3 regions of the Arthrobacter senegalensis genome follow, and region 2 is predicted to be linked to each of the others. Evidence: riboswitches for the same ligand, from Rfam matches in the RefSeq annotation. Region 2 holds a riboswitch; each other region holds the start of a gene.
The links. Region 2 has a riboswitch for S-adenosylmethionine ahead of AC5RVG_RS07080 (methionine ABC transporter ATP-binding protein). Riboswitches for the same ligand answer to the same signal wherever they lie in the genome.

Region 1 (10,169 bases), on a different contig from region 2:
TGATCTCGGTGCCGGAGCTGCTGTATTCGGCGCAGATCATCTACGCACGCACGTTCGAGACCATCCCGCTGCTCATTGTGGCCAGCCTTTGGTACCTGCTGATCACCTCCGTCCTCACCGTTGGCCAGTACTACCTGGAGCGGCGGTTCGCCCGCGGCAACCAGCGAAACCTGCCGCCGACGCCGTTCCAGCAGCTAAAGCGGTTTTTCGCGACCCATGACGCACTCTCCCTGAAAGGCGGCAAGAAATGACAGCAGCGAACGGTGCCGAACCGATGGTCAAGGCGAACGGGGTCTGCAAGAACTACGGCTCGAACCGTGTTCTGAAGGGGATTGACCTGCACGTCCAGCAGGGCGAGGTGGTGTGCCTCATCGGCCCCTCCGGATCCGGGAAGAGCACCTTCCTGCGGTGCATCAACCATCTGGAAGTCATCGACGGCGGCAGGATGTGGGTCAACGGGAAGATCGTCGGCTACGACCTCAAGGGCAACAGGCTCTACGAGCAAAGCCACAACGATATCTGCCACAGCCGTTCCGACGTCGGCATGGTGTTCCAGCAGTTCAACCTGTTTCCGCACATGACCGTCCTGCAAAACCTCATCGAGGCGCCGCGTCTGGTCCGGAAGGAGCGGAAGGCGACAGCGGTGGCCAGAGCGAAGTCGCTGCTGGAAAAAGTCGGCCTGAGCGAGAAGGCGGATGCGTATCCGCGCCAGCTTTCCGGCGGCCAGCAGCAGCGGGTGGCGATCGCCCGTGCCCTGTGCATGGAACCGAAGCTGATGTTGTTCGACGAGCCCACTTCCGCCTTGGATCCCGAATTGGTGGGAGAGGTCCTGAAGGTGATGAAGGACCTGGCCATGTCCGGCATGACGATGGTGGTGGTGACGCATGAAATGAATTTCGCCCGCGACGTCGCCGATCGCGTGGTCTTCATGGACGACGGCCATGTCGTGGAAGAGGGGCCCGCCCGGGACGTCATCACCAATCCGCAAAACGAACGAACCAGGGCCTTCCTAGCCTCCGTTCTCGCCGAACCGGCAGCAGCCTGATACCCCTGTGAGTGCCACCATGAATGAAGAATTTTTCGACGTCGAAGTCCGGTCGATCAGCCACGAGTCCAACTGCGTGGTCTCCCTCCAGTTGGAACATCCGCTGGGGGAGGAGCTGCCGGAGTGGGACGCGGGGGCGCATGTCGACGTGCTCCTGCCCAACGGCCTCCTGCGCCAGTACTCGCTGTGCTCCCGGCGGGCGGACCGCTCCGCCTGGCGGCTTGGCATACTGCGCGAGCCGGAGGGCCGCGGCGGCTCCGCCTACGTGCACGACATGCTCAGGCCCGGCACCAAGATCCAGGTCCGGGGACCGCGTAACAACTTCCTTCTGGCTCCCGCCGCCGGCTATGTGTTCATCGCCGGCGGCATCGGCATCACCCCGATTCTGCCGATGATCCGGGAAGCTGCCGAAGCCGGCGTGCCCTGGCGCCTGCTTTATCTGGGGCGAAGCCGTTCTTCGATGGCGTTCCTCGACGAAATCCAAGCGCTCGACGGCGACATCCATATCCACGCCGACGACGAAAGCGGCTTCTACCCGCTGGCCGGACTCTTGGACGAATTGCCGCCGGAAACACACGTTTACGCCTGCGGACCCGGACCCCTGCTCAACGTGATTCAATCGATCGCGGACGGTTGGGACAACCCCGGGCGTTTCCACTGTGAGCGCTTCACAGCCTCCGGGACGGCCGAGCCGCCGGCGGAGGCGGGGGACTCGGCCTTCACGGTCGAATTGGCCGACGGCACCGAGGTTCCGGTGGGACCCGGGGAATCGATTCTGCAGGCCCTCGAAGCGGTCGGGATCCACCCGCTGAATTCCTGCCGGGAGGGGATCTGCGGCACCTGCGAAACCCCCGTCCTGGGTGGTGAGATCGATCACCGTGACTCGCTGCTGTCCGACGACGAGCGCGAGGCCGGAGACACCATGATGATCTGCGTGTCGCGATGCAAGGGCCGGCGCCTGCTGCTGGACTTGTAGCAGCCAAGCGTTCCCGGCGCCGACGCGGGCCACGGGAGCAGCCGCGCACGGAACGGAAGCGCCTTAGGCCGATGACTCCCGCGGTTCTGTTGGCAAGATGGAGGCTATGGACAAGCAGAGGGTCGCCGCCGAGGGCACGCGGCGCACGGTCAGGTACTACCGGGCAGAGGTATTGATCGTCCTGGGACTCTCGCTCGGGCAGTCGGCGGTCTACGCCGTGGTGAACCTGCTGGAAAAAATGACCCGCGCTCCGCTGGCCTCGCAGACGACCACGCTGAACCCGGTGCTGAACGAGCGGGAGCTCTTCGACTTCGTGTACCAAATGCTGGGCATCGTCTTTGCGCTGGTACCGGTGGCCCTGGTGCTGTTCTTGATGACCGTTCCCGGCCGGTCGGCCTTCCGTGCGATCGGGTTCACGTTTTCCCGGCCGCGGCTGGACTTCGGCCTGGGCTTTTTGCTCGCGCTGGTGATCGGTGTCGGGACGCTGGGCGTCTATGCCGCCGGCCGGGCGCTGGGAATCACCACCGCCATTGTCCCGGCGGCCCTGGATGAATACTGGTGGACGGTTCCGGTGTTGGTCCTGTCCGCGCTGCGGCATGCGGTCCTCGAAGAGGTGGTCATGGTGGGCTACCTCTTCAACCGCTTCGCGAAGTTCGGCTGGGGCATCTGGTCCGCGATCTTCGTCAGCGCCGCCCTGCGCGGGACCTACCACCTCTACCAGGGCATCGGGCCGGGCATCGGGAACTTCCTCATGGGTTTGGTCTTCGGCTACGCCTATACAAAGGCCAAGCGGGTGATGCCGCTGGTGGTGGCGCACGCGCTGCTGGATATTGCCGGCTTCGTCGGTTACACGCTGCTGGGGCCGGCCATCGGCATCGGCACGTAGCGGGCACAAAAGAGTTGCCGGCCATCTATTGGAGCCTGGTACACGTGCTCCTGCTGTTTTCCAGAGCCGCAGCCCAAACCGGAGCAACGGCCCGCCCGCAAGTCAGGAGTGGTGCTGGGGAGAATTGGCCGCTACATGCCCCTCCACGAGTTGTTCCACCTATCCTGGGGAAGGCCCGCCATGGAAAGGGACCGGACGAGACCCAGTGGTGTGTCGGTACCGGTGGGCTGGAGCGCATCCCACATCCAGCGAACCATTCCCGCCCCCGTCGCCCGAATGCGGTCCTCCCGCCTCTTTTCCGCCTCCACTACGTCGGCGGGACTACGGCTCCGAAGGTACTCGTTTCGGGAGTATTTTCCTGCACCATCGAATTCGCCGGCAAGACGAAATTGTTCCCAGTAGAAGTCGACGATGCCGACACGAACTCCCTGCGAATCGAAGACAGGGTACTGCAGTAACGGCTCCGGGAAGTGGTTCAGGTACATCAGAGCCCGGGAGTACGATTCGCCCGGCGACTGCGAGGCGGGATCGGCGAAGGCGAGAACCCGTTTCACGCGGTTTGACTTTCCCGGTGGCAAAGAACCGGCCAGATCAAGAATCCGGGTGGCCTGCAGGGCGGGAAGGCCGAGGTGGCGGTCCACGCGAAGCGCATGGTCCATTGCGGGAACGGCCTCAGCGAAGGGACTATGCGCCGCCAAATCGACAACGGTTTGTGCCCGGGAAGTGATCAGGTAGCCGTTGCGGCTAACGAGGGGTTCCAAAAGTTCCCTGCGATGCCACCGGATTCCGCCACGGGACCGACCATGCGTGCCGTTGTAAGCCAACAAGTCCACGTCCAGAGAGCGGCCGATTACCGGAAGTCCCCACACCGCCGCCGCAGAGCGCTGGACAAGGACTCTGTCGGTGCGTCCGGTGCCGACGGCGGCCTCTATGTGCAGGCGCTGCTGCTCCCACCATGGCAACCGCGAGTATTCCCCGGCGGCCGCATACACGCCGCGCCGCAAGCGGACCAATTGTTCTTCCGCAGCTTGTCGGGCGACATCCCGGCGTCCTGGACCACACTTCTCCAGGTCCCTCACATAGATCAGTTTCACGTCCATACGGGACAGCCTCGGCGACCTCATGGCGGTCGGGCACGCGGGGAGGAGCTGTGTGGAAAAACGCTGCCCTGCAGGTCGATCTGGAGGGCTTGTGAACGCAAAAGCTCCGTTTCGGGCGTCTGCTCCTTCTATAACGCGGAGCGGACGCCCGAAACGGAGCGATGCCGGGAGAACTTAGAGTTCGACGATCCCGTTGGCGGTTTCAAAGCGGACGGACAGGATGCCCGGCGTACCGTTGGGTGCCGTCCAAGCGACCTTGACGTCGTCCAGCAGGCCGTCGACCGGCGTGCCCAGCCAGTCCGCCACCCGCTCGGAAGAGCCGGCGATGGTCAGGCCGATCAGCTTGACCGTGGCGGGGCGGGCGTTGGACGGGTGCAGCGGTTCGGTGCCGTCATCCCAGCGCAACATGTAGGGCACCTGCGGGTCGGCGATGAGGCCCTTGATCCCGATCTGCTGCCAGCTCAGTTCCTGCCCATCCGGGAACTTGCGGTTGCCGGGAACCGCGTGGCGGCCCAGCCGTTCTTCGAACGGGGTCAGGTCGTCGACCGCCACGCACCAGCCCATCCAGCCGCCGCCGGCTTCCGACCGCGCCCGCACGGCTTGGCCAAAGGGGGCCTTGTCGGAAGCGGGGTGGTCGAGCACCTCCACGACCTCCAGGTAATGGTGGTCGGTGAGGGGGAAGATCATATTGCGGGTGCCGAAGCGGGGGTGAACCCCGCCCTTGACGGCGTCGATGCCCAGGGCTTTGGAGATCCGCTCTGAGGTGGCAGCCAGACCGTCGGGTTCAGCGGCATAAGAAACATGGTCGAAGCGCATGGCATTATCTTGGCACTTTGTGAACCCGCTCTCGACTTAGGGTGACCTAAGTCACTCAATTTGCGGCTCGTGTGGAACGCGCCGTTCCGGACAGCAATTCCGCCTCCCCGGCGCGCGCCGGCAACAGTGACCAAGCGGACTGTCGGAGAGACGGTCCCGAGACGGGTGCCCAGTCATAAGGTGTCATATTGTTGCGGCCGCCGGCTTGTCTGCGGAGACTGGAGGCAGGTCATGAGTGCCAGCGCAAAACCCCGGTTTGCTGGCCGGCAACCCTCCAACCGCGGTGGGGTGCCCCGGGTGAAGACCAGGCAGCCGCCATAAGGCGGTGCGCAAGCGCGGGTCACACCCGGGACAGACATGCCGGCACGGCCGGATCCCGGATGGCCCCTTCCAGTGAAGGAGTTGCACCATGTCCAACGCCGATTGGTCCTTTGAAACCCGTCAGATCCACGCAGGGCAGGAGCCGGACGCCGCCACGGGCGCCCGCGCACTGCCGATCTACCAGACCACGTCGTTCGTGTTCCCCAGCGCGCAGAGCGCGGCCGACCGGTTCGCCCTGTCCGAACTGGCACCCATCTACACCAGGATCGGCAACCCCACCCAGGAAGCGGTCGAGACGCGGATCGCCAACCTGGAGGGCGGCGTCGGCGCCCTGCTGCTTGCTTCGGGCCAGGCCGCGTCGACGTTCTCCATCCTCAACCTGGCCGAGGCCGGCGACCACATCGTGGCCAGCCCCAGCCTGTACGGCGGCACCTACAACCTGCTGCGCACCACGCTGCCCAAGTTCGGCATCGAGGTCACTTTCGTCGAGGATCCGGACAACCTGCAGCAGTGGCGCGATGCCGTCAAGCCGAATACCAAGGCGTTCTTCGGCGAGGTCGTCTCCAACCCGCGCCAGGACGTGCTGGACCTGGAGTCGGTCAGCGCCATCGCCCACGAAAACGGCGTGCCGCTGATCGTTGACAACACCTTGTCCACCCCGTACCTGATCCGCCCGATCGAGTGGGGGGCCGACATCGTGCTCCACTCGGCCACCAAGTACCTCGGCGGCCACGGGACGGCGATCGGCGGCGTGATCGTCGACGCCGGCACGTTCGATTTCGCCGCCGACCCCGAAAAGTTCCCCGGGTTCAACACGCCGGACGACACCTACAACGGGCTGGTCTTCGCCCGCGACCTCGGCGTCAACGGCGCTCTGGGCGCCAACCTGGCCTACATCCTCAAGGCCCGGGTGCAGTTGCTGCGCGACCTGGGGTCCGCCATCTCGCCGTTCAATGCCTTCCTGATTGCCCAAGGGCTGGAGACGCTGAGCCTGCGCGTGGAGCGGCATGTGGCCAACGCTCAGAGGGTGGCCGAATTCCTGGAAGAGCACGACGACGTTGCCTCCGTCGCGTACCTCGGCCTGCCCTCCAGCCCCTGGTATGAGCGCGGCCGCAAGTACGGCCCGAAGGGGACCGGCGCCATCGTCGCGTTCGAAATCAAGGGCGGCATCGAGGCCGGAAAGCGCTTCGTGGACGGCCTTGAACTGCACTCGCACGTGGCCAACCTGGGCGATGTGCGCTCGCTGGTGATCCACCCGGCGTCGACCACCCATGCCCAACTCTCGGCCGCGGAACGGGTCGCAGCCGGGGTGACCGACGGTCTGGTCCGGCTGTCGGTAGGCATCGAGAACGTCAACGACATCATCGCCGACCTGGAGGCCGGTTTCCGCGCCGCCAAGGGTGCGGACGACTAGGCAAGCAGGTAGAGCGCAGCGTGACGATAGTGCAACCGCAGGAACTGGTGGAACAGGCAACCGACGGCATCCTGCGCCGGATGCCGGTTGGTGCGCTGGAGCTGGAAGCCGGCGGCTATCTGCCCGAGGTGGTCCTCGGCTTTGAGACCTGGGGCACCCTGAATGCGGACGCGTCCAACGCCGTCCTGATCCAGCATGCCCTGACCGGCAGCACGCACGTCGCACGCGGCTGCTCGGACGAGGACGGTTGGTGGGACGATCTGGTGGGCCCCGGTGCCACGATCGACACGGAGCGCTATTTCGTCGTGGCCGCCAACATGATTGGCGGCTGCTACGGTTCCACCGGTCCCTCGTCGCCAGCGCCGGACGGGACGCCGTGGGGTTCACGCTTCCCGTTCGTCACGATCCGCGATTCGGTCCGGGCCGAGGCGCGGCTGGCCGACGCACTGGGGATCCGGCGCTGGCACACGGTGCTCGGCGGGTCGATGGGTGGCGCCCGCGCGCTTGAATGGGCGGCCACCTTTCCGGAGCGCACCGCCCGATGCGCCGTCCTGTCGTGCGGCGCCGCGAGCACCGCCGAGCAGATTGCCTTCGCGCAGGCGCAGGTCGCGGCCATCCGGCTGGACCCGCACTTCGCCGGCGGCGACTATTACGGGGGCCCCGCTCCCGAGGCCGGTCTGGGTATCGCCCGGCGCATCGCGCACATCAACTACCGCTCGGAGCCGGAGCTGGAGTACAGGTTCGGCCGCAAGCCGCAGGCGGAAGAGCAGCCGTACGGCGGCATCACGCCGTCGGCCCGTGGCCGCTATGCGGTGGAAAGCTACCTCGACTACCAGGCGGACAAGCTCGTCGCGCGCTTTGACGCCAACAGCTACATCCTGCTCACCGAGGCCCTCATCAGCCACGACGTTGCCCGGGGCCGGGGCTCGCTGGAGCAGTCGCTGGGCGGCCTCACCGACACGCAGTTCTTCGTCGCCGCGGTGGATTCCGATCGCCTGTATTTCCCGGAACAGTCGCGGCAGTTGGCCGAGGCGCTGCCCGGGGCGGTCAAGGTCCACACCATCGAGACGCCGCTGGGCCACGACGGTTTTCTCACCGACATCCACCAGCTGCACGCGGCCCTCACCGAGGCGTTCTTCGCGCCCGCCTGACTTTTCCGCCCGCATGACAGCGGCCTCGGTACGACGTCGGTGCGCGCCGTGCGCGCCGATTCCCACCGCTGCGTCCGATCGGGGGAGCGGAGCGTCAGGTCAGTTCGAGCGATACCGGCCGCCGCAGGAAGGCCGCGTACCGTTCCGCCGCGTCGTCCACGGCCTGCCGCTCCGGCTCGGTGAAGACCCGCAGCGGCTTGAGCCGCAGCTCGGCGGAGCCGGGCCGGAGGACGTGTCTCCAGTTGCCGGCCATCCGTCCGTCCAACAGCAGCACGTGGATCGGCACGTCGCCGCCCGGCGCCGCCGGCGCGCTGCCGCCCAGATAGCCGCGGGTTTTGGTGTAACCCATGACGTATTCGTCGTAACACTGGATCAGGTCCGCCCGCGGGTGTCCGTGGCCCGCCGCGGCTGCGGCGCCGCCGATCGTCCCGGCGGCGGGGGAGTACCAGAGCTGTTGCCCCTCGGTTTCGAACAGTTCCAGTCCGTCTCGGCCCCCGGCTTCGAGGCCGCGCTTGACGTCCGCCTGAGGCAGTTTGGACCAGTCGGAACAGTCCTTCAAGGTCGCCGGTCCGCGGCTGGTGAAGTACCGCCCGGTCAGTTGGGCCAGCGCCGCGTCGCGGTCGAAGTCCGCGGCCAGCGGCGGTACCCGCTCGTCGAAGGCCGCATACGTTTGCTGCACGGCGCCCGACCCGGAGGTCCGCGGAGGCCCGTTCACCAGCACCCGGTCCATTTCCGCATGGAACACCAGATGCCCCAGCCGCTGCCCGCGCAGCGTCGCTCCGTTCAGCCTCGCGCCGTCGTCCTTCAGCAGCGCCGCCTGGGCGAGCCGGGCGGCGAGCTCGTCCCGGGTCAGGTGCCGGCCCCCGGCGACGGCCGCGGCCAGCACGTCGTTGCTGCGCGCCACCGTTGCCTCGTCCAGTCCCAGCTGCCGGTCCCGGCCCTTGTTCCCGGCCTTGAGGCGGGGGCCGGAGAGCAGCATCAGCCAGCGCAGGTCCCCGGCCGCCACAAAGTGCCAGGTGGGCCGCAGGACATGCGTGCGCAGGATGCGTCCGCCGGCGATCGCCGCATCCACCTCCGCAGCGTTGTCCCTTGCCGGTCCGCCGCAGCGCTGCGCCAGCGACCAGCGGGCATAGACATATTCCTGGGACTGGAAGGCGAGCAGCCAGCGCAAGGCGGCGGCGGCGTCGTCCCGGGGGCTGTCCCACAGCCGCTGTGCCCGCAGCCGGTGACGGCGGATCTCCTGGGGACTCGGCTGCTGCACCGGCTGCTCCTGTTACCCGGCCGCGCCGGGAGGCATGCCCGGACCGAAGAAGGGGTCGGCGGCCGGCCGCTTGGGCAGGATCCCGTCGCCCGAGGACTGGTGGCGGACCCGGCGCAGGACCCACGGGACCAGGTGCTGGCGGGCCCATACCAGGTCCTCGGTGCGGGCGGTGCGCCAGTTCTTGGGTGGCAACGGTTTGGGCGTCTCGGGCTGCAGCGAATGCTCCACGTTGAGGGCGTCCAGCACCATGGCCGCGATGGTGTGGTGCCCCAGCGGGGAGAAATGCAGCCTGTCAGGTGCCCACATCTGCGGTGCCTTCAGCTGGCGTAGCGCCCACATGTCGGCCACGACGGCGTTATGGCGTGCCGCCACCGTGCGCAGGTTCTCGTTGTAGATGGCCGCCTTGCCGCGGACACTGCCGATGACGGGCGTATCGCCGATGTCGGGCGCGGTAAACAGGACGATGGTGGCTTGCGACGCTGCCAGCCGGGTGACGGCGCGGTCGAACTTCTCGGCCAGGGCGTCCGGGTCGCCGCCCGGCCGGATCACATCATTGCCGCCCGCGCAGATCGAAATGAGGTCCGGCTGCAGGGCCAGGGCCGGTTCGACCTGTTCATCGATGATTTGCTGCAGCAGGCGGCCGCGGATCGCGAGGTTCGCGTAGGCGAAGTCATGGTGGCCGCGGGCGAGTTCCTCGGCCACGCGGTCGGCCCATCCGCGGTGTCCGCCCGGGCTCCCGGGGTCCGGGTCGCCGATGCCTTCAGTGAAAGAGTCACCCAGGGCAACGTAACGGCTCCAAGGATGGCGGGCCGCGGCGATGGGCGCTTGTGTTTCGGGAAGGGACAAGTTACTCACAAGTACATTCTCCCAAGAAGGCGCGGGGATGCACAGGCGGTGGGAACCAATAGCTGAATCACCTTTCAGGAAGTGATGGTCAGCGCTCGGTTTACCGACTACTGTGTGCTTGACGCGGCCAACGGCGGCCGCCTCGACCTCGAGGAGCAGGGATGGAATTGCTGGCGGGAATCGTGGCGCGGCGTGTGCCGACGGAGCGGCTCACGGTGAACATCCTCGAGCGCGACGGCGACCGGCCCGACGGCACGCCGGTGGTCCTGGTGCATGGGAATGTTTCCTCCGCGCTGTTCTGGCAGGAGGCGATGCAGGCGCTGCCGGCCGACTACCACGTGGTCGCGGTGGAC
Region 2 (10,169 bases):
GCGTCCCGGCCTGCGGTTTGCTCTCGGGCGTCAGGACGGCGACAAGGATCGCGGCGAGCACGGCGAGCACCACCATGAACCAGAAGATGCTGCGGAAGCCGTAATGCTCGGCCATGTAGCCGCCGAGGAAGGCATCGACGCCGGCCACGCCGCCGTTGACCGCGAGGATAACGCCCATCAGCGTGCCGTACGTGCGCGGGTTCGGCACTGCGGTGCGCAGCATGATGAGGCACAGCGGCACGGTGGGGCCGCTGACGCCCTGGATGATCCGGCCCACGAAGAGCCACGTAACGTCCGGGGCCAGCGCCGCGATCACGGAGCCGACGGCCGTCAGCAGCATCATGCCGACGAGGATCCGCTTGCGGCCGACAATATCGCTCAGGCGGGGCAGGAACAGGGAGAACAGCGCGGCGGTGGTGAAGAACCAGGTCTGGGACAGGCCGATCGAGGCCTGGTCCGTCTGCAGTTCCTCGCCCATGGTGACCAGGGCGGGGCTGAGCATGGAGGCATTGAGCTGGAAGGCCACGCAGGCCGTCAGCAGGGCGACCATCAGGGCGGTGGTGCCGCCGCGGGTGGCCTTGGTGTCGTGGAGAACTGCGCTCATTTCGCTGCCTCCCCGGTGGTGACCGACGCCGCGGAGGCAGGCGCCGCCGTCGTCGTTGTGGTGGCGGTTCCCATTTCTACCTCGCCGATGCGGACCAGCGCATCGGTCACCAGGTTCCAGAACTTGGTGCGGTCCAGGTCCACGGCCACGGAGGTGTGGCAGTCGGCCGGCGCGGGGGCGCGGAAGTCGGCGACGGTCATGCCGAGGGTCAGCTTGCCCTGCAGTTCGATGTCGACCGGGACCTTGCGGGTGGTCATCACCGTGGGGTCGATGACGTAGGCGACGGCGCACGGATCGTGGACCGGCGGGTAGTCGAAGCCCTGTGCATCCTTGTACGTCTGGGCGAAGAAGTCCATCAGTTCGCGGACAAAGCGGGCCGGGCCGGTGCCGACGGCTTCGATTTGCTCGACCACGTCGGGGGTGGCCAGCGCCTGGTGCGTGAGGTCCAGTCCCACCATGACCAGGGGCCACTTCTCGTTGAAGACGATGTGGGCGGCCTCGGGGTCGATCATGATGTTGAATTCCGCCACGGCGGACCAGTTGCCCACGTGGTAGCCGCCGCCCATCAGCACGACTTCCTTGACCCGCTCGACGATGCGCGGCTCCTTGCGGGCGGCCATCGCGATGTTGGTCAGGCCGCCGGTCGGCACCAGGGTTACGGTGCCGGGTTCGTGCGCCATGATCGTGTCGATAATGAGATCAACGGCGTGCCGCGGGTCCAGTTCGATGGCGGACTCCGGCTGCGCGGGGCCGTCCATGCCGGACTCGCCGTGGATATCCGGCGCGGTTTCGATGGTGCGCACCAGCGGGCGGTCGCAGCCGGCGGCGAACGGGACACCGGTGATGCCGGCGATCGTCCCTACTGCCAGGGCGTTCTTGGTGACCTTTGCCAGGGTCTGGTTGCCGACAACGGTGGTCACGGCGAGCAGTTCGATGTTCGGGTTGCCGTGGGCCAGGAGCAGCGCCACGGCGTCGTCGTGCCCCGGATCGCAGTCCAGGATGATCTTCTTCGGTCCGGGCGTCGCGGAAGTGGCGTCCATGTTTTCTCTCCACGTCATCGGGGCCCCGCAGCGGGGAAATTGTCACAGCGAGTTTGACATCCCCTTCCGGTCCACGTCAAACGCTTGACGTGGCACGCGTCAAGCGCTTGATGCCTTGTTGCGCTTGATTACGCCTATCATGGGGCTCATGGATTCCGCCCGCCCTCCCCAACACCCGCCGCGCGTCGGTCGGCGAGTGACCGCGGCGATGGTGGCGGCACGCGCCGGCGTCTCCCCCGCGACGGTTTCGTTGGTGGCGAACGGCAAAACGCGCGGGCGGGTGTCCGCCGACAACATCTCCCGGGTCAGCCAGGCAATCGCCGAACTCGGATACGTGGTGGACAGCGTGGGCAGTTCGCTGGCCAAGGGCGTCAGCTCCATTGTGGTGCTGGTGGCGCCGGACATTTCCAACCCGTTCTTCGCCAAGGTCGTTACCGGCGTGCGCGAATCCCTCGGCGCGGACTTCCAGCTGCTGCTCTCCGTCACCGAAGCCGGCGAATTCCCCCGCGCGGATGACATCCGCCGGCTCCTCGCCCTGCGCCCGGCAGGCCTGCTGGTGGATGCCCCCGATGCCGCGTTCCTCGAGGACCTCTCCCCCACGGGCCCCTTGGTGCTGCTCGACGCGCCCGGGCTGGAGGCTTATGCGCCGTCCGTCAACCTCGACGTGGCCCACGGCGCCCGCGAACTCGCGGCGCACCTGGCCGCCTCCGGCCACCAGCGGGTGGCGTACCTGGACAGCGTGACCGGCACAGCCACCTTCACCATTCGCCGGACGGCCTTCCTGGAGGAAGCGGCCACTCGCGGGATGACCGCAGACCCGGCCCACCTGATCAGCACCACGATCGACGTCGGCGCGGCAGCCGACGCGTTTGCCGCCGCCTGGCCCCAGTGGCAGCAAGCGGGTGTCACCGCCATCGTCTGCGCCACCGATACCCACGCGTACGGCGTGCTGCAGCAAGCGCGCGTTGCCGGCGTGCGGATCCCGGACGAACTCGCCATCGCCGGCTTTGACGACCTGCCCTACTCCGCCACCAGCAACCCCGGCCTCACCACCGTCCACCTTCCCGCCGCCCGGCTGGGCCTCAAGGCCGGCGAACAGCTGCGCGGCCTGATCGAAGGCCGCGACCTCGAGCAACCCCAGCTCACCTTGGAGGCCTCGCTGATTGTGCGCGGCTCCACGGATCGGATCGCCGCCAACTAACAACGACGGCGCGGTCCGGGCCGTCGCGGCTACACCTTGCGCCAGTCGTGCCCGGTCACGGCCGCCCCGGCCTGCGGCCCCATCTGCAGCATGCCGCCGTCCACCACCCACGACGCCCCGGTGACGTAGCCGGCTTCGGCCGACGCGAGGAAGGCGATCACGGCTGCGACCTCGCGGGCGTCGCCGGGCCTTGCCAGCGGAATGCCCGGCCGGTCGATGCGGTGCGGGTCTTCGTCCTCGTTGCCGGTCATGGCGGTGGCGATCTCTCCCGGCGCGACGGAGTTGACCGTGATGCCGTGCCGGCCGAGCTCCAGCGCCATGTTCTTCACCAGGCCGCCGAGGCCGTGCTTCGCGGCGTCGTACGGGGCGGCCCCGATCATCGGCTGGTGCTCGTGCACGCTGGTCACGGCGATGATCCGGCCGCCGCGGCCGGCATCCGCCATCCGCCGGGCTGCCCGCTGCATGCACACGAACGCGCCGTCCAGGTCGGTGGCGACCACCCGGCGCCAGGTCTCGTAGTCCAGCTCCAGGAACGGCTCCGAGGCGCCCGTGCCGGAGTTGTTGACGAACACGTCCAGTCCGCCGAGCTGCTCCGCGAGCGAATCGACCACGTCGCCGCAGCCGGGCAGGTCCGTGGTGTCCAATTGGGCGACGGCGGCGCTGCGGCCGAGCGCGCGCACCTCCTGCGCGGTCTCTTCAGCCCCGCTTTCGTCCGAGTGCCAGGTGATCCCCACGTCCAGCCCTGCCCGGGCGAGCGCGACGGCGGTCGCCCGGCCGATCCCGGAGTCGGAACCGGTGACGATGGCGGTGCGCGGCGTGAAATTTTCCATGGGCCTATTGTGGCGAAGAACCGGCCGCTTGCCAGCCCCACCGGCCGCGCGGGCCGCTACGCGACGGTCATTTCGCCCATCAGGTCCCAGTCGTCGCCCTCGACCTGGCGGCTGATGATCCGCGGCGTTTCCTGCAGGTACTGCGGCTGCTCCTGCATGGCCTTCTTGAAGTGGTCGCTCTTCACATGTGCTTCGGCCGCGTCGTCCCGGAAGGCCTCGACCAGCACGTACTCATTGGGGTCCTCCACGCTGCGCGACCAGTCGAACCACAGGTTGCCCGGCTCGGCACGCGTCGCCTCGGTGAATTCGCGGACGAGTTCGGGGAAGTTATCGGCGTACTCGTCCTTGACCTTGAACTTGACCACAATGAAAATCACGCGGCATCAGCCTTTCTTCTGTTGGGGGTGTCTTTTCATCCTGTCATGTACCGCGCGGTCCGTCAGGTCAGGTGCGGCCAATCAGTTAGCGGCGGTGCCCGGCCTGCCCGCCGGCGAGCGCCTTGGCCGCGGCAATATAGCGCCGCGTGACCAGCCGCTGTGCGGCCTCCGCCACCGGTGCTCCTGCCCGGTAGAACCAGTTGGCATGCCGGCTGAACGCGAACACCTCGAAGACCACCCGCCCGCTCCCCTCCAGCACAGCCACAAAGCCTTCCTCCCCCGACTCCGGATGTCCAGGCAGGGTGCCGTAGCCGAAGCCCGTCCGGGTCGGCGTCCGTTCCGTCCACACCACGCGGCACGGGATGGCGAGCCGCAGCGGCCCGACGCCGAACCCGCACACCACCTCCGCGCCTTCGGCGGCCACCGGCCCCGTGGCATCGACCCGCAGCCCGGCCAGCCGATGCACTTCCCACCCCATCAGCCCCTCGGCCAGCCGGTGAAAAGCGTCTTCCCCCTCACCGACACCGACCCGCTCGTCGACGACCCGGTATCCCGGCGGCGAGGTGCGCTCCCGGCTCAACCCCACGCCGTCGTACGTCAGCGGAACCCCGCCCAGGTCCTCGGCCCTCACCGCTCAGCCCTGCCGCGCATCGTCGCCCCTGGCCAGGCCCATCCAGCCCAGCATCTCGCGGTCGCGGCGCGGCAGCGACGCCACCACCAGGTCGTAGGAGTCCTCGATCATGTCCCGCAGCATGTCGTCGGGCAGCCCGCCGTCGCAGCGCACGCCGTTCCAGTGCGTTTTGTTCATGTGATAGGCACCCGTGATCTCCGGATGCGCCGCGCGGAGCTGCTGCGCCAGCACCGGTTCGCACTTGAGGCTGATGCTCAGCCGCGGCGCCTGCAGGTCCGAGAGCGCGAACATCTTCGCCGCTCGGCCTGCCGCCCGGACCTTGAACACCGACGACTCGGGCCCAAACGGGAAGTCCTCGAACGCCCCGGGCAGGGACAGGCAGAATGCGCGCAGGGCGGTTGCGTCCATGGGCACGAGCCTACTGCTCCCGGCCCGCGCCGGTCACGGTTCTGCGGAGGTCGACGTGCCCACCCGGCCTCCGTGCCCCACGCGAGCCTCTCCCGCGCCGGTCACGGTTCTGCTGGATCGACGTGCCCACCCGGCCTCCGTGCCCCGCCCCACCCGAGCCTGGCCCGACGCCCCCTGGACCGCATCCCGCCCTAGTTCCGCCCGGTGCGCGGCGGCAACTTCGGTGGCAGGATGGTTTCACAGTTGTTTCACTGGGAACGACGGCGGGCTTCGGTGCCGCCGGCGGGTTTCGGAACGGGCGACGGCTCTGGAGAGGAGACCCATGTCAGACACCGGCAGGGAAGCGAAGCGGGCGGCCGGCAGGGCCAAGGACAAGACCGAGGTCGCCGCCAATTCCAAGGCGTTCGAGCGGGTGGCGCGGTTCGGTTACGTGGCCAGCGGCCTGCTGCACGTGCTGATCGGCGCTATCGCGCTCCGGCTCGCCTTCGGCGGAGGCGGCGAGGCGGACCAGACCGGGGCCGCCTCAAGCCTGGCGAAGACTCCGGGCGGGATGTTCCTGCTCTGGGCGGGCATGCTTGCCGCCGCCGCCCTGGCCTTGTGGCAGATCAGCGAGGCGGTGTTCGGCGGCCGCGGCCGGGAGGCAAAGAAGAGGTGGGGCTACCGGGCGAAGTCCGTGGGACTGGCCATCGCGTACACGGTGGTGGCGGTATCGTTCGGCAGCTTCGCGCTGGGTTCCGGCGCCGACAGCAGCCAGAGCTCCCAGGACGCCAGCACAAGGCTGATGCAGTGGCCCGGCGGTGCCGTTGTCCTGTTCCTGATTGGCGCCGTCATCATGGGCGCCGGCGTCTTTTACGTGTACAAGGGCCTGAAGAAGAAGTTCCTGGACGACCTCAAACGGCTCCCCAGGGGCAGCACCGGCACCGCCGTGACGTGGACCGGCGTCGTGGGTTATGCGGGCAAGGGGCTGGCACTGTTCGTGCTGGGGCTGCTGTTGGCGGTGGCCGCGGTGCAGCACGACCCGCAGGAGGTCAAGGGGTTGGACGGGGCGCTCAAGGCGCTGCGTGATCAGGCCTTCGGCCCGGCCGCACTCGCCGTCGTCGCCGTTGGCCTGATCTGTTACGGCCTCTACATGGGCGCCCGGGCGCGCTACGCGAAGATGTAGCGCGCCCGAGGCCAGGGTGTCGGCCCTACTCCGCGGAGACCGGCGTCAGCACGTCCTTGACCAGCGGATCCTCCGTGGTGCGCAGGTACTCCTCCAGCCGCGGATCCGAGAAGATCTCGGTCAGCTTCTTGCTCTCCGCGCTGTCCTTGAACTGGGTGCCGATCACCAGGCGAGAGGCGAAGGTCTTCGGCGCCGCAGGGAACAGGATGCCCTTGTCGCGGCCGATCTTGCCGGCGTCGAACTGGGATACGTAGCCGATCGCGGCATCGACTGAGTCGAGCATCCGCGGCATCGCCAGCAGGTCGGCTTCCTTTAACTGGAAGCCGCGCGGGTTGCCGGTAACGTCGCGGATCTTTGCTGTTCGCGGCTCCACCGCCGGATCCAGCTCCAGCAGTCCCTCGCGCTGCAGCAGCCACAGCGCCTGGCCCTGGTTGGCGGCGTCGTTGGGCAGCAGCAGCACGGCTCCGCGCGGCAGGTCTTCCACCGAGCCGTAGCGGGTTGAGTAGAGGCCAAAGCCCCACTGGTACAGCTCCACCGTCGGCGTCAATTCCAACCCGTTGGCGTCGGCGGACTGCTGCATGTACCACTGGTGCGCGAAGATGGTGGCGTGGAACTGCCCATCGGCCACCGCACGATTGGCCTGAACCGGATCCTGGAGGCCCACTGCCTCGATCTCCACGCCGTAGTCGGGGGCGATTTCCTCGGCGACGAACTTCAGGATCTTCTCCTCGCCCGCCATCGCCGGTTCAAAGTGGACTTTCAGCGGCGAGGTGACCTCGCTGCCGGATGCCGCGACGGCCGGCCGGGACTGCTGCTGCACCAGCAGCAGCCCCAGGACCAGTGCGACGACGGCGGCAAGGGCGGCAATGCTCCACGGCAGGGCGGTGGTCCGTTTGCGCAGAGTGAAGCCGTGGTCGTGGCCGGACCCGGCGGAAGAGGTGCTCATGATGTGATGCTCCTGTTGGTCGGTTGCTAAGGGCGCAGCAGCGCGCGGGAGATTCGGTCGCCGGCAAACTGCACCAGCTGCACCGTGATGATCAGGACAACGATGGTGGCCGCCATGACGTGGGTGTCGAACCGTTGGTAGCCGTAGGTGACGGCCAGGTAGCCGATGCCGCCGGCGCCGATGGTCCCTGCGATGGCCGAGTATTCGATCATCGAAATGGTGTTGAGCGTGACCGCAGACGTAAGGCCCGGCAGGGCCTCGCGCAGCTGCGTCTGCCGGATGATCTGCCCGGTGGAACTGCCCGTGACCAGCCCGACGGCCATGTTCTCGCGCGGCAGATCGTTGAGTGCGTTCTGCACCAGCCGGGCGAAAAACGGAATGCCGGCCAGAGTCATCGGGACCACGGCCGCCGCGATGCCGATGGTCGTTCCGGTGACCCACTTGGTCAGCGGGATGATGGCGGCCATCAGCACCAGGAACGGGAGCGAGCGGCCCATGTTGACGAGCCAGCTGAGCGTTCCGTGCAGGCGCGGCCGGGGGAACAGCCCGCGGCTGTCCGTGTTGTACAGCAGCACGCCCGTGGCGCCGCCGACCAGGATCACCATGACCATCACGATGCCGACCATCGCCCAGGTTTCGCCGTAGGCCGGCAGCAGCAGCGCGGGCAGGTCCGCCCAGGGCGTGTCCAGTCCGACGGCGGCGGTTTCTGCGGGCCTCATGCGCGCACCTCGATTTTCTCGTTCCTTGCATATCCATCCGCGTCCGTCGGCGGCGTTTCCGCCGCGGAATCGGCACGGTGGCGTGCCTCTGCGGTCAAGCCCAGGCCGGCCAAGTAGGCGCGGACCTCGGCCTCCGGGCGACCAGCAAGACCGATGTCGGCGCGGCCCAGCACCGCTTCACCATGGGCTTCCACCGAACCGCCGAGCAGCGCCACGCGCACGCCCAGGCCGGTGGACAGGCGGGTCATCCACTCCGGGTCCACCGGCCCGTGCCGATAGGAAACGGACAGCGCGTAGTCGAAGCCGGCCGGCAGCGGGAGGGCCCGGATTGGCAGCAGTTGGCGGCCGGCCGCGGAGGCCGGGTCGGCCACCAGGGCGCCGATCGGCCCGTATTCCGCGACGCGGCCGCCGGAGAGAACGGCCACCTGATCGGCGACGTGGCGCACCACGTCCATCTCATGGGTGATCAGGATGACCGACAACCCCAGTTCGTTGCGCACGTCGTCCAGCAGGTCCAGGATCTGCTGGGTGGACTCCGGGTCCAGGCCCGACGTCGATTCGTCGGAGAGCAGGATCCGGGGGCGAAGTGCCAGCGCCCGGGCAATGCCGACCCGTTGCTTTTGGCCGCCGGACAGTTGGCCCGGGTAGGCGTTGGCCTTGTGCAGCAGGCCCACCCGGTCCAGCAGTTCGGCCACGCGGTCCTCCATCTGAGCGTGCACCACGCCGAGGTTTCGCAGCGGCAGCGCCACGTTCTCCGCCACCGTCATCCGGCGCAGCAGGGCCGAGTGTTGGAAGATCGTGCCGATGGCGCGGCGTTCGCCGCGCAATGCCTGCCCGGACAGGGCGGAGAGGTCGCGGCCGTCCACCAGCACCTGGCCGGAGGTCGGTTTTTCCAACAGGGAAATGCAGTGGGAGAGAGTCGTCTTGCCGGCGCCGGAAGGGCCGACGACGGCGGTGATCGCCCCCTGCTCGATGGTCAGGTCGATGCCCTTGAGCACCTCGACCGTCCCGTGGCGAGTGTCGTAGCTCTTGTGCAGATTGCGGATTTCAATCATTGCGGGCCGTCCGCGGCATATCTTTTCATGCTGCTCCTGAAGGTCAGGGAGCCCCGGGCACAGCCGATCACGGCGCGCAGGCATGGCGCGGCCGGTTCGGGCCCGGCCCGGGTTCTCCATCGGTTCTGGCGTTAGCACCGTGCGGCAGTTGCCGGGGTTGCTGCGGCGTCATCGAGCCAGATCTCTCGGCCGCTCTAGATGGTTCTTGCCGACGGCGGTGCCCGCCCTCTGAAGGGGAGACGCACCGCCGTCGTTGTTCAGATGGTTCTGCCGGGGCCTACGCCCGGTGGGCCAGCGCGTTCTGCAGGCGGAAGCCGGCGGCCCGGTGGTTCTCCGGCAGCTTGTCGCCGCGGCCGAAGAGCTTGTTGCGCAGGGTCCCCGGCGCGTACTCCGTGGGGTAGGCGCCCAGCTTCTGCAGTTCCGGCACGACGAATTCCACGATGTCCTCGAAGGTGCCCGGGGTGATCGCGTAGGCCAGGTTGAACCCGTCCACGTCGGTCTCGTCGACCCACTCCACGAGCTTGGCGGCTACCTCTTCGCCGGAGCCGACGGTGATCGGGCCGAAACCGCCGACGCCGACCCATTCGGCGAGCTGGCGGATGGTCCACGGCTTGCCGCTGTCGCCGGAGGCCTTCTGGAAGGTCTCCACGGAGGACTGGATGGCGTTGGACTTCACGTTTTCGCCAATCACGTCATCCGGGCCGTAGGTGGAAAGATCCACGCCCATCCAGCCGGAGATCAGCGCCAGCGCCCCGTTGATGTCTGCGTAGGACTTGTAGTCCTCGAATTTGGCCTGCGCGGCGGCGGCGTCCGGTCCGGTCACCACGGTCTGCATCGCGTAGATGCGGACGTCGTAGCGGTCGCGTCCGGCCGCCTCCACGGCGTCGCGGATCTTCTTCACCGATGCGGCCAGCATCTCCTTGGTCGGGCAGGTCACGAACACCGCCTCGGCGTTCCCGGCGGCGAACTCGGTGCCGCGCTTGGAGGCCCCGGCCTGGAAGATGACCGGGGTGCGCTGCGGGCTCGGCTCGGTGATCGCGATGCCGGGAACCTTGAAGTACTTGCCCTCGTGCTGGATCTCGTGGACCTTCGCCGGGTCGGTGAAGACGCCGGTCTCCACGTCCTTGACCACGGCGTCGTCCTCCCACGAGCCCTCGAGCAGCTTGTAGATGACCTCGAGGTATTCGTCCGCGTGG
Region 3 (10,169 bases), on a different contig from region 2:
CAGCGGCCGCCGCTCGCGGAGGAAGTGACGTCCAGGCTGCGGGAGTCCATCGCGGCGGGGCGGTGGCAGCTGGGTGCCCGGATCCCTTCGGAGCCGGAACTGATGGCGAGTCTGGGCGTCTCCCGCGGCACGCTGCGCGAGGCGGTCAAGGCTTTGGCCCACGCCGGGATGCTCGAGGTGCGCCGCGGCGACGGCACGTACGTGCGCGCCACCAGCGAGATCAGCGGCACCGCCCGCCGCGCCTACCGGGAGTACGACGACGAGGACGTGCTCCAGGTGCGCTTCGCGCTCGACACCCAGGCGGCGCGGCTGGCGGCGCAATCGTCGCGATCCGAGCCGTCGGGCCCCGGCGGCGCCGTGGAGGCGCTGCGGGAGAGGCTGGCCCGGCGCCGGCATGCGTGGGCCGAACAAGACCTGGAAGGCTGGATCGCTGCGGACTGGGACTTCCACCTGGCCGTGGCCGAGGCCTCCGGCAACCAGCTGTTGCACGAGCTGTACGGCAGCTTCGGCGATGTGTTCCACGGGACCAAGATGGCCCAGCGATTGCGGGACGGCTTCGATGGATGCCTGCGCGCCGGACACGAGGACCTCGCGGACGCCATCGCGGCCGGAGACGAAGAAGCCGCGGTGCGGACCGTCACCGCCAACCTGCGCTACTGCCTGAAATGGATGCCGCAGCACGGCCAATAACGCCATGCTCACGCCGTGCTGCGGCGGGCTCTGGCCGCCGCGGCCGCGCGTGTGGCATGATGCCGCCCCGCCGGGGTACCTTGAATCACGAAGCCCGGACTGTCGGGACGCAGGGAACGAGGAAAGCTGGCGATGTCCACTTCGACGAAACCGTCCGGGAGCACCCGGAAGACGTGGCTGAAGATCACCGCGGCGGTGGCCGGCGCCGTCGTCGTGCTCCTGCTGTTGGTGTTGCTGGCCAAATGGATGCGCACGATGCCGGGCGTCCAGGACTTCCTGGCCGCCTACCCGGGCCGTTCCGAACTGCCCGAATCCGCGCCCGTCGGGCTGCCCGCCTGGCTGGGCTGGCAGCACTTCCTCAACTTCTTCCTGATCGTGTTGATCATCCGCACCGGCCTGCAGGTACGGGCCGGTACCCGCTCGCCGGCGTACTGGACACGCAACAACAAGGGCCTGGTGAAGACCAAGAACGCGCCCACCAAGATCACCCTGAACCTGTGGTTCCACCTGACGCTGGATGCGTTGTGGGTGCTGAACGGCATCGTCTTCATGGTGCTGATCTTCGCGACCGGGCACTGGATGCGGATTGTGCCCACCAGTTGGGACATCTTCCCGAACGCGCTGTCCGCTGTGCTGCAGTACGCCTCGCTGGACTGGCCGCTGGAGAACGGGTGGGTGAACTACAACGCGCTGCAGCTGCTGACCTACTTCGCCACCGTCTTCATCGCCGCCCCGCTGGCCATCGTCTCCGGCCTGCGCACCTCGGCCGCCTGGCCCAAGCGGGCCGCGGTCAACAAATACTTCCCGATTGAGGCGGCCCGGGCCATCCACTTCCCGGTGATGGTGTACTTCGTGCTGTTCATCATCGTGCACGTGACCCTGGTGCTGGCCACCGGCGCGCTGCGCAACCTCAACCACATGTATGCGGCCACGGACGACGGCGGATGGACCGGTTTCTGGATCTTTGCCGCCTCCGTTGCGGTGACCGTGGCGGCTTGGTTCCTGGCCCGGCCGATCTTCCTGCGCCCGATCGCCTCGCTGACGGGCAAGGTCACGAGCCGCTGACCGCGCGGCCGCCTGATCGCCGGCCGCTGACCGCGTGGCACGCGTGGCCGCCGCCTTACCGCCAGCCGCTGACCGCCTGACCGCGGCTGAAGGCTGCACCGCTACACTGCTCCCCATGATCACCGTTGCGGCCATCGCCGCGTGCCTTGTCTTCGCGCTGTTGGCCGTCTTCCAGATCCTGCTGGCCGCGGGCCTGCCGCTGGGCCGGTTCGCCTGGGGAGGAAGCCACCGCATCCTGCCGGCGAAGCTGCGCATCGGGAGCGCGGTCTCGGTGCTCCTGTATGCGTTCTTCGTGTTCGTCATCATGGACCGCGCGCAGTTTCTCGACGCGTTGCCGGAGACCGCGTCGCTCGTTCTTGGCTGGGTCCTGACCGCGTACCTGTTCGTCGGCGTCCTGATGAACGCCATCTCGCGCAGCAAGCCCGAGCGGTGGACCATGACGCCGGTCGCCCTGGTCTTGGCCGCGCTGAGCCTGGTGGTTGCCCTCGGTTGACGTGGTTTCCCGCCCTTGGCGGGCGAGCTGCAAGGCTTTTCGTCGGTGGCCGTCCAGCCGTTTGCGGGCCTCACGGCCCTTCGCGGGCGGGGGGGTCCGGCGATTGACGGTCAGGCAGGGGAGGGGCTTGCCCCGCGGGCGGGGCGGGCTCACGATTGGTTCACTACCGGCCGATCGGAGGAAGCCATGCAGGTCCGTATCCGCCGCGCACTGACAGCAGTTGCCGTGCTCGTCACCGTCCCGGCGGCCCTTGCCGGCGGCCTGGTCCTGTGGCTGCGCTTCAGCCCCCGGCCGCTGGCGGTGCTGCTGCGGGTGCTGTCGGAACGGGACGGCCGGCGCACGGCCCGCGCGATGGCCCGGCACGTGCCGGACGGAATCAGCGAAGTATTGGATCAGGAATACCTCAGCAACCACGGGCATACCCGCCTGGACGTGTTCTTCCCGGACAAGGCGGCCGAGGATTCGCTGCGTCTTCCGACAATTGTCTGGATCCACGGCGGGGCCTGGATCTCCGGCACCAAGAACGACGTCGCCAATTACCTTCGAATCCTCGCCTCCTACGGCTTCACCGCCGTGGGGGTGGACTATTCGCTGGCCCACGTGCGCCGCTACCCCGCGCCGGTGCGCCAGACGGCCGCCGCGCTGCGCTACCTGGAACACAATGCCGAGCGGCTTCACATCGATACCGAGCGGATCGTGCTGGCCGGGGACTCGGCGGGCGCGCAAATTGCCGCGCAACTGGCGCTCGTCATCGCCGATCCCGACTATGCCAAAAGGCTCGGCATTGCCTCGCCCATGAAGCCGGAGCGGCTGCGCGCGGTGCTGCTGCACTGCGGGGCGTACGACCTCTCGCTCGCCGGGGCGGACCAGGCCGGGAACCAGAATTACCTGCGCACGGTGCTGTGGTCCTACACCGGGGCCAAAGACTATCTGGAGCGTCCGTACGTCGCGCTGGCCTCCGTGGCCAAGCACGTGGGCGCCGATTACCCGCCGGCTTTCGTGTCAGCGGGCAACACGGACCCGTTGCTGCCGCACTCGCTCGGGCTGGTCGAAGCGCTGCGGATCAAGGGCGCGGCCGTGGAGGAGTTCTTCCCCCATACGGAGGCCGGCCTAGGGCACCAGTTCCAGTTCAACCTGGAGTTGGAAGCGGCGTGGCAGGTGCTGGAGCGCAGCGTGGCGTTCCTCCGTCGCCACACCGGCTGATGCCGCCCGAGTTGAATCGGCGCCCCGCTACGAGGAGTGTTCTTCGGTGTCTGCATCACCCGGCCGGCGCCGACGCCTCCCCGGGCACCGCCGTCGTACGCTGGAAACCTGTCCAGCGAAGGGGGAACTTTCAATGAACGACGCCGGCTCGCGCCTCATATTCGGCTGCATGGGGTTGGGTGGTGGCTGGGGGAGCGGGCCGCTGGAAGCGGCCGATGTGGCGGCCGCGCACGCGGCCGTGGCGGCGGCGCTGGAGGCCGGGATCACGACGTTCGACCACGCCGACATCTACGCCCACGGCAAGGCCGAGGCCGCGTTCGGGCGGGTGTTGGCCGGAAGTCCCGAGCTGCGCGACTCGATCCGGCTGCAGGGCAAATGCGGCATCCGGCTGCCGGCCCCCGGCATGGTCGGGCACTACGACTCCTCGCGGAAAGCCATCCTGACCCGCACCGACGAGAGCCTGCGCCGGCTGCACACCGATCACCTGGATACGCTGCTGATCCACCGGCCCGATCCGCTGACGCCGGCCGAAGAGATCGCCGCGGCGTTCAACGAGCTTCGGATGGCCGGGAAGGTCCGCCGCCTTGGTGTCTCGAACATGTCCGGCGAACAGATGCGCTGGCTGCAGTCGGCGCTGGATGAACCGCTGGCGGTGAACCAGCTGGAAATGAGCCTGTACCGACGCGACTGGCTGGAGTCAGGGGTGCTGGTGAACCACCCGGAGGGACCGGGGATCAGCTTCCCGCACGGCACCTTGGAATACTGCGCCGCCCACGGGGTGGAGCTGCAGGCCTGGGGAGCGCTGGCCCAGGGCCGGTACAGCGGGCGTGCGGCAGCGGAGGCCGCGACACCGGATGCTTCCGCGCCCGCGGATGCCTCTCCCCCGGCGGATCAAGCAGCGGCAGCCCTGGTCACGGAACTTGCCCGGGACAAGGGGTGCCCGCCCGAGGCCGTGGTGCTGGGCTGGCTGCTGCGGCATCCGGCAGGCATCCGGCCGGTCGTCGGTACCAGCAGCCCGGACCGGATCCGGGCCTGTGCCGAGGCGGAAGCGGTTGGAGCATCGATGACCCGCGAGGAGTGGTACTCCCTGTGGGTGGCGGCCCGAGGCAGGCCGCTGCCTTAGCTGCCCGCGCCCGGCCCCGCAGCTGCGGGCGGGGCCGGGACCATGCGTCCTAGACGAAGGCCGGCTGTTCCAACCGGCGGAACGCGGAATCGTGGAAGACCAGGGGCTCGTGGGTGCCGTCGTGCGTGGACAGTCCGTGCACCTGCAGCAGCACGACGTGGTGGTCCCCGGCCGGGACTTCCTGGTGCACCGAGCAGTCCAGCCAGAGCGCCGCGTCGTTGAGGAAAAGCGCGCCGTCGTCGGTGCCGTGCAGGCTCAGGCCGGCAAAGCGGTCACCGGTCCTGGACGCGATCTGGCGGCAGACGCCGTCGTGCCCGGTGCCGAGCACCGAGACGCCGATCCGGTTGGCCCGCCGGACCAGCGGCCAGGTCCGTGAGGTGTTTTGCACGGCGAACATCACCAGCGGCGGCTCGAGGGAGACGCCCACGGTGAACGAGGAGGCGACGATGCCCTGCGGCTCGCCGTCGACGGTCGCGCACAGCGCCGCGATGCCCGAGGGGAACCGGCCGAAGGCGGAGCGCAACGTGTGGGGGGTCAGGTCATGGTGTAGCGACATGGCGTCCTTGGGGCTTGGGCGCATCCGCTGCGGCCGAGCTGCTGCGGGTGGATACGCGTACTTGCCTGCCGACATCCCCGGCGGGCCGAATCATCACCTGGAGCACCCCGCTACGGTAGAGGGTTGCCGGCCAACCAGCCAGGGCTGTGAAGTTGGCGCTCTTGATTCGTCTCCACGCTAAGAGCGGGGAAGGGCCTGGGTCAAACGCCGGTAACAGTTCGTCAAATGCAGCGTTTTACTCCCGGGCCACGCGAGGTGGCTGCTGCCCGACGGGCGGCCGTGCGACGGCTGCTGCCCCGAAGGCTACTGTCCGACTGCTGGCGCCACGGCTACTGCGCGGCGGCGCCCGGGCGCACGGTCTGCTGCCGGAACGGATGCGCCGGGTAGACGCCCAGGATGCGGATTTCGGTGGTGAAGAAGTCCAGTTCCTCGAAGGCGTGGACCATGGCCGGATCGTCCGGGTGGCCTTCGACGTCCACCATGAACATGGTGGCGGCAAACTCGCCGCCCACCATGTAGCTCTCCAACCGGGTCATGTTGATGCCGTTGGTGGCGAAACCGCCCAGCGCCTTGTACAGCGCGGACGGCACGTTCCGCACGCGGAACACGAAGCTGGTCACGGCCGGACCGGGAAGTTCCTCGCGGGACGGGACCGGCCGGCGGTCGGCCAGCACCACGAACCGTGTGGTGTTCGTCGGATCGTCTTCGACCTTTTCCGCGAAAACCTCCAGGCCGTAGAGTTCGGCGGCCATCGGCGGCGCCAGGGAGACCTTGGTCGGGTCCTTCCATTCGGCCACCTCCCGGGCCGAACCGGCGGTGTCGCCGGCGATGACCGGAGTGAGCCCGAGCCTGCGGATCAGCTTGCGGCACTGGCCCAAAGCATGGATGTGGCTGTGCACCTCCCGGGCCTGCTCCACGGTGGCCCCGCGTACGCCCAGCAGGCTGAAACGGATGGGCAGGAAGAATTCCTCCACGATCTGCAGGGTGGTCTTCGGCAGCAGGGCGTGGATGTCCGCCACCCGCCCGGCGATCGAGTTGTCGATGGGGATCATGGCCAGTTCCGCCTCGCCGCCGGTGACGGCAGCGAACGCATCCTCGAAGCTGGCACACGGCACCGCTTCCCAACCGGGGCGCACTTCCAGGCAAGCCATGTGGGAGTTCGAGCCGGGTTCACCTTGGTACGCAATCGCTGGAGCCATGGGCGAAATTATCCCACCGGGGCGGGCCGGCGCTTCATTCCGGGCAACCGGGCGGCGTCATATAACCGGGACCGGCCCGCCAACCGCTTAGTACAGATGCGATTCCTGGGTGATGCCGTAGGGCACGTCGTCGCTCAGCTCCACCGTAAACTGCCCGGGGCCGGTGCGAGTGACCAAGATGCCGCAATCGCCGTCGATGGCGGCGAGCTTTTGCAACTCTTCGACCGCAGCATTCAGGAGATCGTGCGCTTCGGAAGCCGTCTGTGCGGTCAACGACTTGGTAGCCAGGGAAGTGGCCATGGTTCTGCCTTTCGTGGCCGGAGGTTTCCGCGCAGGAGAAACGCGGGATGGAAGCTTCCGGCCGGAACGAGCCTGCCATGCGGAACGGTGCATGGAACTTTACATTCTGCCATCCCAGATGACATCAGATGAATTTCGCACCGGCGTGGCGTGCGCCACACCCGGCGTGGCGGCGTGGTGCTGTGGACCGGTGCAGGCGGGCCCCCCCCCCCGCGGATGCAGGGAGCCGTCGGGGGGAGGGTGGGGGCAGCCGGAAGTGAACCCGGTCCTAGAACGGGTTGAGCAGCCGGTGGACGAACTGCCGGGTGCGCTCCTCCCGCGGTTCGCGCAGCACCTGTTCGGGGTGTCCGCGTTCCACCACCACGCCGCCGTCCATGAACACCACTTCGCTGGCCACTTCACGGGCGAAGGCCAGCTCGTGGGTGACCAGGGCCATGGTCCAGCCCTCGTCAGCCAGTTCCTTGATCACGTGCAGCACGTCGCCCACCAGTTCAGGATCCAGTGCGGACGTGGGCTCGTCGAACAGCAGCAGCGAAGGTTTGAGCGCCAGCGCCCGGACAATGCCGACCCGCTGCTGCTGTCCGCCGGAGAGCTGATGCGGGTACTGGTCTTCCTTGCCGGAGAGCCCGACACGGTCCAGCAGCGACCTGGCCTCGCGCACCGCTTCGGCCTTGGACCGCTTCTGCACCTGGACCGGGCCCTCGATGATGTTCTGCAGCACGGTCATGTGCGGGAACAGGTTGTAGTGCTGGAACACCATGGCGCTTCGGTCGCGCAGGGCGGCGATCTGTTTTCGGTTCACCGGCGAACCGAAATCCACGGCCGGCCCGCCCGAAAAGGCGACCCGCCCGCCGTCGGGGATTTCCAAGCCGTTCAGGCAGCGCAGCACGGTGGTTTTGCCCGACCCGGAGGGTCCGATCAGGGCCAGTACCCCGCCCGTCTGGACGGAGAGGTCGATGGACTTGAGCACCTGGTTGCTGCCGAAGGACTTGCGCAGCCCCTCTACGGAGAGCACCGGCCCTGCGGCGGAGCCGGGCTGCGAAGCGGCGGCGGAGGGGACGTCAGTGGGCGACATAGCGGTCCAGCCTCTTCTCCAGTCGGGACTGCCCGGCGGAGAGCACCAGGCAGAACACCCAGTAGACCGCCGCGGCCTCAATGTAGAGCAGCATGAACTCCTGGCTGAACGCCGCGATTTCCTGGGCGGCCCGGAACGCCTCGGTGACCAGGATCAGGGAAGCGAGGGAGGTGTCCTTGACCAGCGAGATGAACGTATTGGACAGCGGCGGCACCGACACCCGCGCGGCCTGCGGCAGGATGATGCGGCGCAGGGTGGTGGTGCCGGCCATGCCGATGGTGTGGCCGGCTTCCCACTGGCCCTTGGGGACGGACAGAATCGCGGCGCGGATGATTTCGGCCGCATAGCCGCCCACGTTCAGGGAGAACGCGATGATGGCGCTCGGCCACGGTTCAAGCACCACGCCGATCGACGGCAGGCCGTAGAAGATCACGAACAGCTGGACGAGCAGCGGGGTGCCGCGGATCACCGAGACGTAGGCGCGCGCGATGCCGGCCAGGATCCGGTTGCGGCTCAAGCGCATCAGGGCCACGACGAGCGCCAGCAGCAGGCCGATGGCGAAGCTGGCCAGCGAGAGGGGGATGGTGCCGGTCAGCCCGCCCTGGACTATAGGCCAGAGTGAACTGCCGACGAGCTCCCAGTCGATGTCCATACGGTTACGTTAGCGTCTCCCTTTGAAGCGGCCGGATTTACTTGCTGACGTCCGCGCCGAAGTACTTCTCGGAGATCTTTGCCAGCGTGCCGTCGGCGCGCAGCTCCTCCAGCGCCGTGTTGAAGGCCTCCACCAGCTCGTCGCTGCCCTTCTGGAAGGCGAAGGCGCTCTGCGTTTCTTCGTCCGTTTCGGCGGCTACCTTGATGTCTTTGTTGTCGTTGGTGGCCTGGTAGTCCAGGTAGGTCAGCTTGTCGTTGACCGTGGCGTCCACCCGGCCCTGCTCCAGCAGCGAAACCGCCTGCGCCCAGCCCTCCACGGCCTCGACATTGGCTCCGGCGCCCTTGGCCAGTTTGTAGAAGTTGCTGGTCAGCGACTGGGCGGACGTTTTGCCCTCCAGATCCGCCAGGGAGGAAATGTCGTTGTTGTCCGACTTCACGACGACGACGCCGGTGCTGACCGTGTACGGGTCCGAGAAGTCGTACTTGGCCAGGCGGTCTTCGTTGATCGAAACCTGATTGGCGATTACGTCGAAACGGCCCGCCTCCAGCCCCGCGAAGATGGCGTCCCACTGGGTCTCTTCAAACCGCACGTCGACGCCGAGCTTGTCCGCCACCGCGGTGACGACCTCTACGTCGTAACCGGTCAGGTCGCCGGTGCCGTTCTCGTGGAAGGAGAACGGGCGGTAGGTCCCCTCGGTCCCCACGGTGATCACGCCTGCGTCCTGGATCTCCTGCAGCGTGGTCGCGGCGGAGGAGGTCGCCGGCTCCGACCCCGACGGCGAGGACGTGCTGCAGCCGGCCAGCACCAGGGCGGCGGCTGCGGCGGCACCGAGGACGGACAAACGACGACGAATCATGGTGGAAAACCCCTTGTGATGTGGGACGACGAGCCAACCGGCGGGTGGCCGGCAAACGCTGAAGCTACCACGTGCAACAACGGGTACCTCAAGATATGTTCCGAACTGTGTCGGCAATGTGAGCAGCCGCACTCCCGGCGGCGCGCACCGGCGTCGTTATTGTTCTATTCGGGTGCCACCCGCACCACGAGTGCGCCCGGATCGACGCGCATCATCAAACGGGACCCCATGCCAATATGGTCGCCGTCCAGCTGCATCTCCTGGGGCCGGCCGGCGTGGATCTCCACGTGCTTGCCCTGGTAGTAGTCAACCGAAGGATCCACGCTCCGGCCGCGTTTGGCGAGCCCGGCCAGCACGCCGAGCCAGCCCAGCCGGCCACGCGGGGAGATGGTCATGACGTCCAGCAGGCCGTCGTCGAGCTGCGCACCGGGGAACATCTCGAATCCGCCCTGGATCTTGCCGCAGTTCCCGCCCATTACGCTGCGCATCCGCACGGTCATGGGCTTGCCGCCGTCTATGGTGACCGTGGCACGGACCGGCTTGCCCGGAAGGTTGCGCAGGCCGGCTTCCACGTACGCCAGCCACCCGATACGGTCCTTGAGGCCGTCGTCGGTGCCGCCAATCACGGCGGCGTCGAAGCCGAGGCCGGCCATGACCAAAAACACGGAGTCACCGCCCGACCTGTCCACGGTGGCCCGGACCACGTCGATCCGCCGGTCCCGGCCGGCCAACGCGATGCCGGCAGCGGTCTCCGGGTCGTCAACCGGCAGGTCCAGGTTGCGGGCCAGCAGGTTGCCGGTGCCCAGCGGGATCACGCCCAGCGGCATGTCGGTCGCCGCCAGCCGGCCGGCCACCCGCCGCACCGTTCCGTCACCGCCGGCGGCGATGACCAGATCGACGCCCGCTTCCAGCGCCTGGTGCGCCTGGCCGGCGCCCGGATCTTCGAGCGTGGTCTCG

Region 1: linked by a shared signal. The riboswitch ahead of AC5RVG_RS13625 (bifunctional o-acetylhomoserine/o-acetylserine sulfhydrylase) and the one ahead of AC5RVG_RS07080 (methionine ABC transporter ATP-binding protein) in region 2 are both predicted to bind S-adenosylmethionine.
Region 3: linked by a shared signal. The riboswitch ahead of AC5RVG_RS05300 (flavin reductase family protein) and the one ahead of AC5RVG_RS07080 (methionine ABC transporter ATP-binding protein) in region 2 are both predicted to bind S-adenosylmethionine.

Annotation. Positions count from the first base shown of each region.
Region 1 is NZ_JBNHGZ010000004.1:141,123-151,291, reverse strand. Features, by position in the region: gene AC5RVG_RS13655 (amino acid ABC transporter permease) at 1-251, shown strand, start outside; gene AC5RVG_RS13650 (amino acid ABC transporter ATP-binding protein) at 248-1,045, shown strand; gene AC5RVG_RS13645 (PDR/VanB family oxidoreductase) at 1,065-2,021, shown strand; gene AC5RVG_RS13640 (CPBP family intramembrane glutamic endopeptidase) at 2,128-2,907, shown strand; gene AC5RVG_RS13635 (hypothetical protein) at 3,039-4,007, opposite strand; gene AC5RVG_RS13630 (VOC family protein) at 4,182-4,823, opposite strand; SAM riboswitch class IV at 5,051-5,165, shown strand; gene AC5RVG_RS13625 (bifunctional o-acetylhomoserine/o-acetylserine sulfhydrylase) at 5,233-6,558, shown strand; gene metX (homoserine O-acetyltransferase MetX) at 6,639-7,709, shown strand; gene AC5RVG_RS13615 (winged helix DNA-binding domain-containing protein) at 7,804-8,970, opposite strand; gene AC5RVG_RS13610 (SGNH/GDSL hydrolase family protein) at 8,983-9,825, opposite strand; gene AC5RVG_RS13605 (alpha/beta fold hydrolase) at 9,978-10,169, shown strand, end outside.
Region 2 is NZ_JBNHGZ010000002.1:349,658-359,826, forward strand. Features, by position in the region: gene uriT (uridine transporter UriT) at 1-604, opposite strand, end outside; gene uriH (uridine-preferring nucleoside hydrolase UriH) at 601-1,644, opposite strand; gene AC5RVG_RS07040 (LacI family DNA-binding transcriptional regulator) at 1,853-2,845, shown strand; gene AC5RVG_RS07045 (SDR family oxidoreductase) at 2,875-3,675, opposite strand; gene AC5RVG_RS07050 (putative quinol monooxygenase) at 3,732-4,052, opposite strand; gene AC5RVG_RS07055 (DUF1990 domain-containing protein) at 4,138-4,683, opposite strand; gene AC5RVG_RS07060 (MmcQ/YjbR family DNA-binding protein) at 4,687-5,091, opposite strand; gene AC5RVG_RS07065 (DUF1206 domain-containing protein) at 5,414-6,253, shown strand; gene AC5RVG_RS07070 (MetQ/NlpA family ABC transporter substrate-binding protein) at 6,279-7,199, opposite strand; gene AC5RVG_RS07075 (methionine ABC transporter permease) at 7,226-7,918, opposite strand; gene AC5RVG_RS07080 (methionine ABC transporter ATP-binding protein) at 7,915-8,973, opposite strand; SAM riboswitch class I at 9,087-9,178, opposite strand; gene AC5RVG_RS07085 (LLM class flavin-dependent oxidoreductase) at 9,251-10,169, opposite strand, start outside.
Region 3 is NZ_JBNHGZ010000001.1:1,122,011-1,132,179, reverse strand. Features, by position in the region: gene AC5RVG_RS05325 (FadR/GntR family transcriptional regulator) at 1-690, shown strand, start outside; gene AC5RVG_RS05320 (cytochrome b/b6 domain-containing protein) at 823-1,755, shown strand; gene AC5RVG_RS05315 (hypothetical protein) at 1,871-2,248, shown strand; gene AC5RVG_RS05310 (alpha/beta hydrolase) at 2,435-3,451, shown strand; gene AC5RVG_RS05305 (aldo/keto reductase) at 3,585-4,574, shown strand; gene AC5RVG_RS05300 (flavin reductase family protein) at 4,624-5,130, opposite strand; SAM riboswitch class IV at 5,183-5,297, opposite strand; gene AC5RVG_RS05295 (prephenate dehydratase) at 5,460-6,329, opposite strand; gene AC5RVG_RS05290 (hypothetical protein) at 6,417-6,629, opposite strand; gene AC5RVG_RS05285 (amino acid ABC transporter ATP-binding protein) at 6,898-7,704, opposite strand; gene AC5RVG_RS05280 (amino acid ABC transporter permease) at 7,691-8,350, opposite strand; gene AC5RVG_RS05275 (amino acid ABC transporter substrate-binding protein) at 8,394-9,212, opposite strand; gene AC5RVG_RS05270 (diacylglycerol/lipid kinase family protein) at 9,377-10,169, opposite strand, start outside.